Regions from separate parts of the Planotetraspora sp. GP83 genome, predicted to be linked through region 3. Evidence: riboswitches for the same ligand, from Rfam matches in the RefSeq annotation. Region 3 holds a riboswitch; each other region holds the start of a gene.
What was found. Region 3 has a riboswitch for cyclic di-AMP ahead of ABH927_RS31575 (NlpC/P60 family protein). Riboswitches for the same ligand answer to the same signal wherever they lie in the genome.

Region 1 (4,790 bases), on a different contig from region 3:
AGCACGAGCCGCCGCTGCCCGCCGAGTGGGCGCCCTCCTCCGTCGACGAGGACCTGCTGGCGCTGACCGGGCCGTGGTACTGGGGGCCCACCGCGTACGTGCTGCGGGTCCTGCCGAGGCGGGGGCTGTCGCTCACCCCCGTCAACGGCCACGGCCGGGCCTCCCGCTTCGCCGCCCAGGCCGACGGCACCTGGCTCGGCCTCGACGGCTACTACGCCGGCGAGACCTTCCAGGTCGTCCGCTCCCCGGCGGGCGTGCACCTCGACGTCAACACGTTCGTCTTCACGCGGGAGCCGTACGGCACGGCGGCCGCCGTGCCGGGCGGCGTCGACTCGGAGGGATGGCGGTAGCCCCGCTCGTCAGCTGGGGTTGCCGGCGTGGGTGAGGGTCTCCCAGGCCAGGAAGTAGTTCGCCCCGGCGGGCCGGTGCTTCTGCACGACCTGCAGGGTGCGCGGCATGCTGTAGCCGAGCCGGCCCGCCAGGGCGTTGTAGCCCACCTCGAACACCGGGCCGATGCCCGTGTTCAGCTTCCCTCCGCACAGCCACGAGGGGACGGCCGCGCCCAGCTCGTACTGCGAGTGGAAGCCCATGGCCAGCCTGAGCCGCTCCTTGCCCTCGGCGTACAGGTCGAGGCCCTGGATGCGGGCCGTCTCGGCGACGTGGATGGCCGCCTCGATGCCCCAGCCGGTGTGGCCGAAGTCGCGGCAGGTCTCCTGCGCCAGACCGTCGACGAAGGTCGTCTGACCCTCCCAGTAGTCGATGATCTCCGCTGACGTGTCGTACTTGCTGCCCGGCGCCTGCTTGGGCAGCGGCCCGTCCGACTTGAGGTAGATGTAGGCGGGCAGGCGGCCCCGCCACGTGGCGACCGCCTTGTCGAAGGCCGTCTTGTCGTCGAGGAACACGGCGATGCCGATCGCCGCGTCCGTCATGATGAGCTCCCAGTTGCCGTTCTTGTTCCGCGCGGCCGTGCCGCCGACCACTGGCAGGTAGACCGTGCGCAGCTTCGTCGCGAACCTCGCGGCGTTGGGCCAGCTCGAATACGTGTGCTTGATCAGCTCCGCGGCCCGGGAGAACGACGCCCCCGCCCAGCCGGTCTGCAGCGGCGCGTTCGAGTTCGTGTGGCTGGTGATCACGGCCGACCACGCGTCCATGATCTCGATCGCCTTCTTGGCGTATGCCGCGTTCCTGGTCAGGTACCACAGCAGGGCGTCGGTGTAGGCGGCCAGGGCGTCGCCCCGCTCGTCGGAGCAGCCGTAGTTGGGGTTGGAGCTCGGCCCGCACTCGACGACGGCCCGCGGCTTGGCCTTGTAGGACAGCGAGGCCAGCGGGCTGGCCTTGACCTGCGCGAACGCCGTCTTCCACGGCTCGGCCGTCAGCTTGGTGCGGACGAAGTCGAGTTGCGCCCTGCTGACCAGCACGCCCGGATGCGTGAACGCGGCCGGCGCCCTGAGGGCGTGTGCTCTAGGGGCGTGCGCCCTGGGGGCGGCCTGGGTGCCGGAGGCCGACGCGATGCCGGGCAGCAGAGTGAGGCCGGTGAGGACGGTCAAGGCCACGGCGGTCAAGGATCCACGTACCGATCGGGGCACGAGAGACAACTCCTTTTGGGGGAACCGTAAATGTCCCAATCCAAGCGATCTCTCGAAATGCCCGTCAACGGGGTGAGGAAGGTTTCCTTACCTTTAACGCGGACCTCAGGGCGCCTTAAGGCAGAGCCTCGCCGGAGGGGTGGTGTTCGCCGCCCCTCCAGGGGGGTCGCGCTGGCCTCTGGGGCCCATGTGAGGCCGATCGGAGTTCGCTGTCAGCGAAACGAGGCCCCTGGCCCGACGCCCCGGACGCGTCCCGATCCGGACCTTCCGGCGCTCGCTCGCGGCCGGTGATGTCGCCGTACGGCTCCCACTCGGCGCGGTGACCTGCGAGATCGCGCTCCGGTGATCGGCGGTGGGACGTCACCGCCGCCGAGCCACGCTGAATCGCCGCTCCGCGCGGGGATTGGAGGCGGCGCGGCCGTGTCTCGGGGTCCACGACCTGAGGCGCTTCCGCACGGCCTGCCGGGGCCGCCGGGCCGGGCGTCACCGGCGGGCGACGCCGTACGGCCCGGGCCCGCGAAAGGGGCCTCCCCACCCTCGATCACCAGCAGGTACACCGAGGACGTGACAAGTAAAACCTGACTTGTCCTTACTTGACCGGTTTCGGTCGGTCTATTACCTTTTAGGCAACTCGGGCATACCTGTCCAAATCTCTGGTCAAGGGTGCCAAGCCTCAGACCGACGCGGTCATCCAGCCGGATGGCCGCCCGGCCGCCGAGTCCGCGTCCGCGCGGAGCCGGGGACCCACCTCTCCTGGGGTGAATCGGCACGTAGTGCCGTAGGGCGTCTTCCAGCCCGAACCCGTCAGCTAACCCGGTAGGCGGCATGGAAGCAAGGGAGTAGACCCCACCATGCGAGCCCTCAACACCTGTATTCGTGCTGCCCTTGTCAGCGGCGCACTCGCTTCGGCGGTGCTGGCAGGAACCACGGCGGCCCACGCGGACGTCGCCGACACACCGCAAGTCACCGAAGTCGGCTACTCGAACGTCACCCCCCTCGCCCAGGCCGCCGCCGGACTGCCCAAGGTCAGCCCGTCCCAGCTGTTGAGCCTCGCTCAGAGCCAGGTCGGCATCAGGGAGAACAGCCTCGGCGGGGGCACCAAGTTCCAGGCCTGGTACATGTCCACCCCGCGTGCCCGGCAGACCCTCGCCCGCGACGGCGGCACCCTCGCCGGCTACGCCAACGCCGCCTGGTGCGACATGTTCGTCTCCTGGGTCGGCGACAGGCTCGGCATCACGCCCGTCCTGGGCTCCGACTCCTACACCGTGCAGCACGCCCGGTGGTTCGCCGCCAACAACCGGTGGGGCACCGCTCCCACGCCCGGCGCCGTGGTCTTCTTCGGCTGGAGCGGCGGCAAGTCCTTCGACGACATCGACCATGTCGGCTTCGTCGTCCGCGACAACGGTGACGGCACCATCCAGACCGTCGAGGGCAACACCGGCAACGGCGCCGTCGAGGTCCGGACCCGGTCCGCCGGCTCCGTCGTCGGATACGGCTACCCGTACTACACCGCGACCGACAAGGCCTGACCTCGCCTCATCTCCGCGGTACGGCCGGCGCCTGACGCATGGCCCCGCGGTACGGCCGGACCGTGACACACGCCTCTGCCCTCCCACCGAACCGCGCCCGGACGAACGGTTCCGGGCGCGCTTCGTTGGCGGTACGTGTCCCAGCCGGTCTTTATGGCCTCGTACTCGGTCTCCCAGTCGTCGCCGAGGACGCCGCTCTGCACCATCCGCAGCACGGTGCCGCCGCCTTCGCGTCCCTCGAGGAGATACTCGAACGCCATGAAATTCCCGTCGTCGGGCTCGGCGCCGCGGTGCGCGAGTCGTTTCCCGGGTTCCCAGGCGGTCACGGTGTTCTCCTGGCTCTGGCCGCCCAGGGTCAGCCGTACGATGCCGCCCTCGCCGGGCTCGACCACATTGCGTCCCATGAACCAGGAGTCGACTCCCGGGCCGGTGGCGGTCGCCTCCCACACCTGCCCAGGGGTGGCCTCCAGCTCGACTTCCTTGCGCAGTTCGAACGCGCGGCCCATCTCAAAACTCCTTCGTTCCGGTGGTGGCTGCGGCCTCAGGGCCACCATCATGCCCCGTTGAGGGCGCCGGACTCGCCTTCTCCGGCGCAGCGGGGGTGGCCTTCTCCGGCGCGGCCGCCGGGGTCGCGCGGGCGTAGCGAGCCGCCAGCGCGCGGATGTGCTCCACGAGCTCCGGGGGTTCGGTCACCTCGAAGTCGAGGTCGAGCAGGCCGAGATGGACGGCGAGCGTGTGCACGCTGTCCGCGCCCGTGACCAGGACGCAGGTCTGCCCGCCCAGCGCCTCGACGACGCCGACCGCGGGGTTGACGCGCCCGGACACGACCTCGGCGGGCGCGTGCACGACGACCCGCGCGTGATGACGCCAGGCCGCCGCCGAGACCCCGCGCGCGACGTACGCGGCGGTGCCGCCCTCCGGTGGTTCGCGGGGCGGGAAGCGCGGGCCGGTGGGCGTGCGCGGCTCCACGCGGTCCACCCGGAAGGTTCGCCAGTCCTGACGGTCGACGTCCCAGGCCACGAGATACCACCGGCGGCCCCAGGAGACGAGACGGTGCGGCTCTACCGTGCGGAGGCCGGCCGACCCGTCGTGGCCCCGGTAGTCGAACCGCAGCCGCTCCGAGTCCCGGCAGGCGGCCGCGAGCGCGGTGAGCACGGCCGCGTCCACTTTCGGGCCCGGACGGTCCGCCGGCACGGGCTCGGTGTAGGTCTGCAACGCGTTGACCCGATGCCGCAGCCGGGACGGCAGGACCTGTTCGAGCTTGGCGAGCGCCCGCACGGATGTCTCCTCGATGCCGGCGACGGTCCCCCCGGCGGCGGTCCGCAGCCCGACCGCCACGGCCACCGCCTCCTCGTCGTCGAGCAGGAGCGGCGGCATCGCGGCGCCCGCGCCCAGGCGGTAGCCGCCGTCGGTTCCCCTCGTCGCGTGCACCGGATATCCGAGGTCGCGAAGCCGTTCGACGTCGCGGCGGACGGTCCGCTCGCTCACCTCCAGCCGCTCCGCGAGGGCCGCGCCCGGCCAGTCCCTCCTGGCCTGCAACAGCGACAGCAGACGCAGCAACCGCGCCGAGGTCTCCAACATGGCTTCAAGTCTGCCCGGACTTCAGGACAGGACCTGACCGGAAGGCTCCGTAACGTTGTGGTCATGAGCGAGAACACCGAAATCACCCCCTTCC
Region 2 (4,790 bases), on a different contig from region 3:
GAGTATGACCTGATCATTGGGAAGAGTTACGGTCGAAGGGAGGCTCCTGGGCGAGGAGGGACATGATGATCGATATCCGTGAGGCGTACCGCCGGGCGTTGGACGGCTTCGGGAACCGGCTCCACCTCGTGGCGGACGACCAGTGGGAGCTGCCGACCCCTTGTGTGGACTGGGACGTGCGGGCGCTGGTCAATCACATGGTGAACGAGAGTTTGTGGGCGCCGGAGCTGCTGGCCGGGCGGACGGTCGGCGAGGTGGGCGACGCCTACGACGGCGACGTGCTGGGCGACGACCCCATCAAGGCGTTCGAGGCGTCGGCGCAGGGCGCCGTCCAGGCGGTGTACGCCGAGGGCGCGCTGGCGAGCGTGACGCATCTTTCGTTCGGCGACGTGCCGGGAGAGGACTTCATCAGTGAGCTGTTCGCGGACGCCTTGATCCACACGTGGGACCTGGCCCGGGCGATCGGCGGGCCGGAGCGGCTCGACCCCGAGCTGGTCGAGGCGTGCGCCGAGTGGTTCGCCGAGGCGCAGGAGGGCTACCGCCAGGCGGGAGTGATCGGGGACCACCGGGACGTGCCGGCCGACGCCGACGCGCAGACCCGGCTGCTCGCCGCCTGGGGCAGAAGGAACTGGTAGACAGGCCCACCGGAAGGCTAGCGCGCAGGCCTCCGCAGGCCCGCCGGAAGGCTAGCGCCCAGTGGGCCGCTTGCCGTGGTTCGCCTTCTTCTTCTTGCGTGCCTTGGACTTGCGTGCCCGCTTCCCCATCGCCGACCGCCTTTCCGCCGTCGTACGGCTCCGCTTTCCACTGTCCTCCAGGGCTAACGGGTTGCCTAGGCCTTCCGTGCATCTCCCGTCACCAAGATTCAACATTTCACCGTTGGCAAGGTGGCATAATTTGTTTGAATCTGTTGATAGGAGCGGTGATGCTGGCCCAGCAAAGGCAGCAGGCGATCTTGGAGCGGGTCCGCAGGACGGGCGGCGTGCGCGTCGCCGAGCTCGTGCGCGATCTCGGGGTCTCCGACATGACGATACGGCGGGATCTGGAGGTGCTGGCCGACCGGGGGCTGGTGGAGAAGGTCCACGGCGGGGCCACCGCCGCCGGCACGGGCTCCACGGAGGAGCCCGGCTTCGCCGCCAAGTCGATGCGGCAACAGCCCGAGAAGGAGGCCATCGCCCGGAGAGCCGCCGAGCTCGTACGGCCCGGCACCGCGGTGGCGCTCTCGGCCGGCACCACGACCTGGACCCTCGCCCACCACCTCGTGGACGTGCCGGAGCTGACCGTCATCACCAACTCGGTGCAGGTGGCCGACGTCTTCCACCGGGCGGCCAGGTCCGACCAGACCGTTGTGCTGATCGGCGGCGTCCGCACGCCGTCGGACGCGCTGGTCGGCCCGGTGGCCGTCGCCGCCGTCCGCTCCCTGAACGTCGACACGCTGATGCTGGGCGTCCACGGGATGAGCTCCAGGGCGGGCTTCACCACGCCGAACCTGCTCGAAGCGGAGACCAACCGCGAGCTCGTCGCCGCCGCGCAGCAGCTCGTCGTGCTGGCCGACCACACCAAGTGGGGCACGGTCGGCATCAGCACCATCGCCGACCTGGAGCAGGCCCACGTGCTGGTCAGCGACACCGGCCTCTCCGAGGAGGCCCGGGCGGAGCTGTCCGATCACGTGGGAACGCTCCTGCTCGCGGAACCGTCCACGCACGCCGAGCTGGAGGCAGCGGCACTGTGAAGCGCACGATCACTCATCTCGCCGATGGCCGGGAGCTGCTCTACTTCGATCGGAGGGACGACGCCGACCACAGCGCGATCGACACGCGTGACCTGCCTCCCCGGCCGCTGGCGTCCGAGCTGCGCTACGACCCGCTGATGGACGAGTGGGTGGCCGTCGCGAGGCACCGGCAGACCCGGACCCACCTCCCGTCGGCCGACGAGTGCCCGCTGTGCCCGGCCCACCCCGGCTCGGAGATCCCTTCCTTGTACGACGTCGCGGTGTTCGAGAACCGCTTCCCGTCGTTCAGCTTCAACATCGGGGAGTACGAGGAGGTCGGCGGTCTCAGCCAGGTGCGGCCGGGGATCGGGCGCTGCGAGGTCGTCTGCTTCACCCCGGTCCACGACGCCTCCTTCAGCTCGCTGAGCGACGACCAGGTCGAGCTCGTCATGGAGGCCTGGGCCGACCGCACGTCGGAGCTGTCGGCGCTGCCCGGTGTGGAGCAGGTCTTCTGCTTCGAGAACCGCGGGGCCGAGATCGGCATCACGCTCCCCCACCCTCACGGCCAGATCTACGCCTACCCCTATGTCACGCCCCGGACGCGGCAGATGCTCGAGGCCGCCGCCCGGCACCAGGGGGGCAACCTGTTCGCCGACGTCCTGGCCGCCGAGCGGAAGGGGCCGCGCGTGGTGGCCTCCAACGAGCACTGGACCGCGTTCGTCCCGGCCGCCGCCCGCTACCCGTTCGAGGTCCACCTCTACCCGCACCGGCGGGTTCCGGACATCCCCGGGCTGTCCGCCGAGGAGCGCTCCGCCTTCGGGCCGCTCTACACGGACGTGCTGCGCCGCCTGGACGGGCTGTTCGGGGTCGCCATGCCGTACGTCGCGGCCTGGCACCAGGCGCCGGTCTCCCACGGGCGCGACCTGGCCTATCTCCACCTTCAGCTCTTCAGCATCCGGCGGGCCGCGAACAAGCTGAAGTATCTGGCGGGTTCGGAGTCGGCGATGGGCGCCTTCGTCAACGACGTGCTCCCGGAGGAGGCGGCCCGGATGCTCCGGGAATCGGTAACGAGTTGATCTCTGATTGATTGCGACTTGGACTGGCTAGAGCCCATTCTTTACCACTACTATCCCTTGCACCGGCTGACACAGCCGGTGCGCCTAATCCCGGGCGCCTCGCCCGGGAGCCGGGGACCCATTAGATCCCGGGGTGAAGGCACGCGTGTGCCCGGGCTCCTCCAGCCCGAACCCGTCAGCTAACCCGGCCGGCAGATGGAGAGGAGTGGGCTCTGCCCCGCGCATTCCCCCTGGTCGCCGCTGCGGTGACGGCCGTCCTGCTCGTTCTCGGTACGGCTTCCGCCGGCAACGCCGCCCCCAAGCCCAGCGAGGGCCGGCTCAAGAAGCAGCTCGCGGCACTGGAGAAGCAGGTCAACGGTCTGATCGCCGACTACAACGCCACCCGGGTCGAGCTGGCGAAGGCCCGGCAAACGGAGAAGACCGCCCGCGATCGGCTCGCAACAGCCCAGGCCGACTACGCCACCGCGCAGCGGCAGGTGGCGCAGATCGCCGGGCTCCGCTACCAGACGAGCACCGCGTTCATGGCGCCGCCCGACCCGGCGGCGTCGGCGGTGGTGGACCAACTACAGGCGGAGCAGGCCGCGGCGGTGAGCCGGTTCGCCCAGGTCCGCACCGATCGCCAGCGGGCGGCCGACGCCGCCGCGGCGCTGACCACGCAGCTCAAGTCGCAGTCGGACAAGGTCGCCGGGCAGCGCGAGGACGCCGAGAAGCTCATCGGGCAGATCAAGGACAACCTCGCGCAGCTCATCCCGATCGCGCCGGACCGGCTGGCCAACGGCTCCTGGGCTCCCGAGTTGCCCGTCGGCGCCGACAACATCACGCCCCGCATGCGGCTCATGCGGGCGGAGGTCGAGAAGCACTTCGCGCTGAAGTACACGGTCGGCTGCTACCGCGGCGAGAGCAGCGGCGAGCACCCGCTGGGCCGCGCCTGCGACTTCATGATGAGCTCGGGCGGCATGATGCCGTCCGCGGACATGAAGGCACTGGGCGACACCATCGCCGCCTGGGCCATCAAGAACGGCCCCAAGCTCGGCGTGATGTACGTGATCTGGAAGCAGCGGATCTACAATCTCGGCAGCCCTGGCTGGCGGCCCATGTCCGACCGGGGCGGGATCACCGCCAACCACTACGACCACGTGCACATCTCCATGTACTGACCCCGATCTCCCAGAGCCGGCGGTCTCCGAAGCCATCCGTCCCACCCCACGATCACGCGGGTGTGCGCGCCCCGCCCCCGCGGCCCGCACACCCGCGTGATCACATGAGAAACAATGTGACATCGATCAGGTGTTCGGGCAGGATGCCGTGAATGACTGACACACGGATCGACCCGCCCCCGGTCGCGGACGAGCGGGAGATGCTCACCTCGTGGCTCGACTGGCACCGCGAGACACTCGCCGTCAAGTGCGCCGGCCTGACCGAGGAGCAGCTCCGCCTGCGCTCCGCGCCGCCCTCCACCCTGTCGCTGCTGGGCCTGGTCCGCCACATGGCCGACGTGGAGCGCAGCTGGTTCCGCAGGCGCTTGAACGGCGAGGACCTCGACTTCATCTACTTCAACGAGGACGACCCGGACGGCGAGTTCGACAACGTCGGCACAGCCTCCGCCGAGGAGGCGTTCGCGACGTGGCGGGCCGAGGTGGACGGCGCCCGGGCGGCCGCCGCCGCGTGCCCCGACCTCGACACGCTCGCCAAGCGGGAGCGCGAGGGCGTGCGCTACTCGCTCCGCTGGATCCTCGTCCACATGATCGAGGAGTACGCCCGGCACAACGGCCACGCGGACATCCTCCGCGAGCGCATCGACGGCGTCACCGGCGAATAGCCGTACGGCGACCGCCGCCAACCCGCCTCACCCGAGATCAGCCGGAGATCAGCCGGAGATGCGGACCGGGTTGACGAGGTCGGCGTAGATGAGCAGGCCGCCCATCACCAGCAGGAGCGCGGCCATCGCGTACGTGAGGGGCAGCGCCTTAGCGACGTCCACGTAGCCCGGCATGGGCCGCCGCCGC
Region 3 (4,790 bases):
GCGGCGTGCCGACCCCGGCGGACGCTCTTTCGATCATGGAGCCCGCGCTCCTGCGCTGGCTCTACGCGCGGCGGCGCCCCAACCAGTCGTTCAAGGTCTCCTTCGACCAGGAGATCCAGCGGATGTACGACGAGTGGGACACGCTGTCCAAGAAGATCGCGGACGGCTCGGCGCTCCCGGCCGACCAGGCCGCCTACCGCCGTGCGACGTCCACCGCGTCGGTGACGCTCAGTGAGACACCGCGGCGCCTGCCGTACCGGACACTCGCCTCGGTGGCGGACATCACCACCGGCGACGAGGAGCAGACCCTGCGGATCCTCCGCGAGTTCGACCACGAGATCTCAGGGCTCGACGAGTTGCGGCCGCGGCTTGACAGGGCCCAGTACTGGGTGACCACCTACGTCCCCGCCGAGGAGCGCACGCAGGTCCGCGAGGAGCCCGACACCGAGCTTCTCGACACCCTGGGCAACGCCGAGCGCGAATCGCTGCGGCTGCTGTCGGACAACCTCGACGCGCACTGGTCGCTGGACGGCCTGACCACGCTCGTGTACGGCGTGCCGAAGATCCAGGCCGGGCTCGACCTGAGCGCCAAGGCGGCGACGCCCGAGCTGAAGGCCGCCCAGCGCACGTTCTTCGCCCTGCTCTACCGGCTGCTGGTGAGCCGCGAGACCGGGCCGCGGCTGCCCACGCTGCTGCTCGCCGTCGGCCGCGACCGGGTGCGCAAGCTGTTGGGGACATGATCCGTTGTACGCTGTGTGACCATGGACGAGCTGCCTGAGCAGATGCGGGTGCGCCGGGAGAAGCTGGTCAGGCCCACCGGCTGAGCAGAGCGCCCACCCATTGTTTGTGATCACGCCCTCTTTCTTTTGTTGTGATCATGCACGGTTTCTCCGACGGCTCGCTGAGCTGCCCATACGCCACTCGTGATCATGCATGGCTTCCCGGGAAGGGCCTCTGAGATGGCCGTACATCGACCGTGATCATGCAGGTGCGCCATCCTCGCACTGGGACGAGAACTGCTTGATCACGATGAGCGTTGGAGCAGGTCAATGGGTGCGCGCGGGAACCTTTGCCAGATCACGGCGGGGGTTGGCGCAGGCCAGATGGCATCTGCGGAAGGTCTGCATGATCACGGCGCTTTCCCCGCTTCCACGCTTTCCCGCTCTCCCTCTTTCCGTTCTCCCGCTCTTTCTGTCGCTCATTCTCTTCACTCAAAGAAAGGCGAGCGGCGTTCTAGACAAGGGCAAACCTTGACGACCTTGACGAGGGCGTTTACCTTCCCTGAAGGTGGGCCGACCAATCATCGTCATGGGGAGGACAGACGATGGGGTTTCCCGACCTCGTATCCCGGGGGGACAGCATCGCCGCGGACCTCGAACGTGCCGGTCTCACTGACGACGACATCCTGCTCCTGTCGGAGTTGGCCAAGGGCGTGACCGCCGACCGGGTGGGTCGCAGCCTCGACGTGAGCGGCCGCACGGTTCGGCGGCGGCTTCGCCACATCTGTGACCAGATCGGCGTGGCGACCGCCATCGAGGCGGTCGCGTGGGCGGCCCGCCGCCGCCTCATCTAACGCGCGCGGCCCGGCCGCCGTCTTCGCCTAGTCGGCGATCCGTACGGCTCCCGCGAAGGGACGGTTTCCGAGCTTCGCGATGCGGACCACGTCACCGGTGTGGGGGGCGTGGACCATGTAGCCGCCGCCGATGTACATGCCCACGTGGTGCAGGTCGGAGTAGAAGAACACGAGGTCACCCGGGCGCATGTCCTCCCGGCGGATGTGGGTGCCGGAGGTCCACTGGTCGCCGGTGTAGTGGGGGAGGCTGATCCCGACCGTCTGGTAGGCCGCCATGATCAGGCCCGAGCAGTCGAAGGAGCGAGGACCCTCGGCGCCCCAGACGTAGGGCTTCATCTGCTGGCTCAGCGCCCAGCGCGCCGCCTCGGCCGCCTTGCCCTCCCCGACGACGGGGAACGAGAGCCGGGTCGCCCGGCCGCCGCTGATGCTGCCGGCGACCCTGCTGTAGAGGTTGCTCTCGGCCTTCTTGACCAGCTTGCTGATCTTGGTGCGCCGCGCCTCGATGCCGGCGAGGAGCTTCTTCACCTCGGCCTGGCGGGCGGTGGCGCTCGCCTTGGCCCGCTCGGCGGCCTTCATGGCGTTGGCGACCTCGGCGACCTCCTGCCCCTGCTGCATCTCCAGCGCGTACGTCGCGGACGCCTGGTCGAGGTACGCCTCGGGGTCGGTGGAGCCGACCATCGCGAGCGGGGAGCCTAAGCCGCCGGTCATGTAGGAGTTCTGCGCGACGAGGCTGGCCTTCTGGCGGCGGAGGGCGAGCTCGGACTCGCTCTTGGTGAGGGTCTTCTTCGCGACCGCGGCCGACCGCTCGGCCGACTTGAGACGGACGCGCTCGCCGTTGTACTCCTCGGTGAGGGTCTCGATCTCGGTGTAGAGGCTTTCCACCTCAGCTGTGAGCTGCTTGAGGCTGGGCTTGGGATCGGCGGTGGCGGAGACCATGGGGGCGCCCACGGTGATCATGGTGAGCGCGACGCCCACGAAGACCAGCCTGCGGATGGGTCCGGACATGGACGTACCGGCCACGGGCCATCGGCCACGGGCGTGTTTCCCCGACGGCCGTCCTCCACGCATGCGCAACCAAGCTCCTCTCCTACGTCGTGCCGCACGAACTGGTCGCCGCGGGGGCCTTGACGGCCTCACGGCGTTCACACGGCACTCCTGGCCGCCTACCGGGTTAGCTGACGGGTTCGGGCCGGAGTAGCCCTACCTTTCGGATTCACCCCTTGTTGACCTGGGATCGACGTTCCCTTGACTCGATTCCGGATCCGCACAGTTGGGTCCCCGGCTCCTCTCCACACCTACGTGCTCAGAAGACTCGGCGGTCCGGCCTCCGCGAAGCACCCGCGACGACCGGCATCGTCGCTGGACACTAGTGCACGCGGAGTTCTTGCTCAACCAGAACTCCGGATCCCGTCTAGGTTTCACTACCGAACGATCACGGCCTGATCACGGTAGTTGTCACCATATACCGGCTTTTACCTGCGTTTAGACACCTTTGACACATTGCGGGCTTCGGTCAGCGCAGGTCCATGACACGGCAAAACCTGAAGGCGAGCTGAAGGTGAGGCGAGTGGGGGCGCGGTGCTCTCAAGGTCACCCCTGGTGACGGAGTGACCTCTGGGGCCGTGTTAGGGACTGGCCGTTAATGCCTTAAGCCGCTTTCCGGCCGCTCGCGCCGACCCTCGTGGCATCGATCCGCCGGCCGGGGCCGACTACGCTGGCGGTCCATGGAGCAGGTCGCGGAGCAGACGCCCATGGAGCCCGGCCCCCCGGCCGTGGTCGTCCGCCGGGCCACGACACCGGACGTCCGCGTGATCCGCCGCCTCGTCGACGCGTACTCCGGCGTGGGGCCCCGTCTGCTGGAGAAGAGCACCGTCACCCTGTACGAGGACGTCCAGGAGTTCTGGGTCGCCGAGGTGGGCGGCACGGTGGTCGGCTGCGGCGCGCTGCACGTGCTCTGGGAGGACCTGGCCGAGATTCGGACCGTCGCCGTCGACCCGTCGGCACGCGGAAGGGGCGTTGGCCACCGGATCGTCAGCGCGCTCATCACGACCGCGCGAGAGCTCGGGGTCCGCCGGGTCTTCTGCCTCACGTTCGAGGTGGAGTTCTTCGGCCGCCACGGTTTCGTCCCCATCCAGGGCACTCCGGTATCCCCGGAGGTCTACGCTGAGCTGCTCGCCTCCTATGACGAAGGCGTCGCCGAGTTCCTTGATCTCGAACACGTGAAGCCCAACACGCTGGGCAACACCCGGATGCTGCTCCACCTCTCTTCCCAGGTGGATCGCGCCTAGATCGTCGATCTTGACCCTGGTGCTGACTTGGTGGAAAGGTGACTGTTGATAGGCCTGTCGCTACTTTGGGCAATATCAGCATGCGTGCCTGACATGTGCCGCACGCGCACTCGAAAGAGGTGACACGGTGAGCACTGGACAGCCGCCGTACCCCCAGGACGACTCCGGTGGCTCCCCGCCGCCGCCGTCGGGCCACGGGCAGAACAGCCAGAACCCGGACGCGCCCGCCCAGGACTACGACCCCGACGTCACGGTCGTCAGCTACCGGCACCCGGGCCAGCAGACGGGCCCCCAGCAGGCACAGGGTTACGGCCAGCAGGGCGGTCAGCCGGGTTACGGCCAGCAGGGCGGTCAGCCGGGTTACGGCCAGCAGGGCGGTCAGCCGGGTTACGGCCAGCAGCCCGCCCAGCAGCCCTACGGCCAGTCGGGCGCGTACGGCCAGCCCGCCCAGGGCGGGTACGGCGGCCCCGACCAGCAGTACGGCCAGCAGTACGGCCAGCAGTACGGCCAGCAGTACGGCCAGCAGTACGGCCAGCAGGGATATGGCGAGCAGGCTCAGCAGCCCACTTATGGGCAGCCGCCCCAGCAGCCGGGCTACGGCCAGGAGCAGCAGTGGGGCCAGCAGGCCCAGCAGCCGGGCTACGGCCAGCAGGCACAGCAGCAGTACGGCCAGCAGCCTTATGGCCAGTCCGGCGCGTACGGCCAGCCGGGGTATGGCGAACAGGCTCAGCAGCCGGGCTACGGCCAGCAGGCTCAGCAGTACGGCCAGGACCAGCAGCACGGCCAGCAGTATCAGCAGTACCCGCAGTATGGCCAGGAGCAGTACGGGCAGCAGCAGTACGGGCAGGCCCAGCCCGGCTATGACCAGCAGGCGTACGGCCAGGGATACGCCCAGCAGCAGTACGGCCAGCAGCCCCAGCAGCAGGGGT

Region 1: another riboswitch for cyclic di-AMP. It lies ahead of ABH927_RS01340 (CHAP domain-containing protein); the one in region 3 lies ahead of ABH927_RS31575 (NlpC/P60 family protein).
Region 2: another riboswitch for cyclic di-AMP. It lies ahead of ABH927_RS31810 (coiled-coil domain-containing protein); the one in region 3 lies ahead of ABH927_RS31575 (NlpC/P60 family protein).

Annotation. Positions count from the first base shown of each region.
Region 1 covers NZ_JBGCBZ010000001.1:269,637-274,426, reverse strand. The annotation lists gene ABH927_RS01350 (serine hydrolase domain-containing protein) at 1-350, shown strand, start outside; gene ABH927_RS01345 (alginate lyase family protein) at 360-1,553, opposite strand; cyclic di-AMP (ydaO/yuaA leader) riboswitch at 2,289-2,423, shown strand; gene ABH927_RS01340 (CHAP domain-containing protein) at 2,498-3,115, shown strand; gene ABH927_RS01335 (SRPBCC domain-containing protein) at 3,091-3,621, opposite strand; gene ABH927_RS01330 (helix-turn-helix transcriptional regulator) at 3,623-4,696, opposite strand; gene ABH927_RS01325 (epoxide hydrolase family protein) at 4,760-4,790, shown strand, end outside.
Region 2 covers NZ_JBGCBZ010000034.1:6,690-11,479, forward strand. The annotation lists gene ABH927_RS31790 (TIGR03086 family metal-binding protein) at 63-635, shown strand; gene ABH927_RS31795 (50S ribosomal protein bL37) at 687-764, opposite strand; gene ABH927_RS31800 (DeoR/GlpR family DNA-binding transcription regulator) at 923-1,729, shown strand; gene galT (galactose-1-phosphate uridylyltransferase) at 1,726-2,784, shown strand; cyclic di-AMP (ydaO/yuaA leader) riboswitch at 2,856-2,992, shown strand; gene ABH927_RS31810 (coiled-coil domain-containing protein) at 3,030-3,941, shown strand; gene ABH927_RS31815 (DinB family protein) at 4,094-4,603, shown strand; gene ABH927_RS31820 (RIP metalloprotease) at 4,652-4,790, opposite strand, start outside.
Region 3 covers NZ_JBGCBZ010000033.1:29,312-34,101, reverse strand. The annotation lists gene lysS (lysine--tRNA ligase) at 1-740, shown strand, start outside; gene ABH927_RS31580 (LuxR C-terminal-related transcriptional regulator) at 1,325-1,573, shown strand; gene ABH927_RS31575 (NlpC/P60 family protein) at 1,601-2,578, opposite strand; cyclic di-AMP (ydaO/yuaA leader) riboswitch at 2,719-2,901, opposite strand; gene ABH927_RS31570 (amino-acid N-acetyltransferase) at 3,298-3,861, shown strand; gene ABH927_RS31565 (RDD family protein) at 3,989-4,790, shown strand, end outside.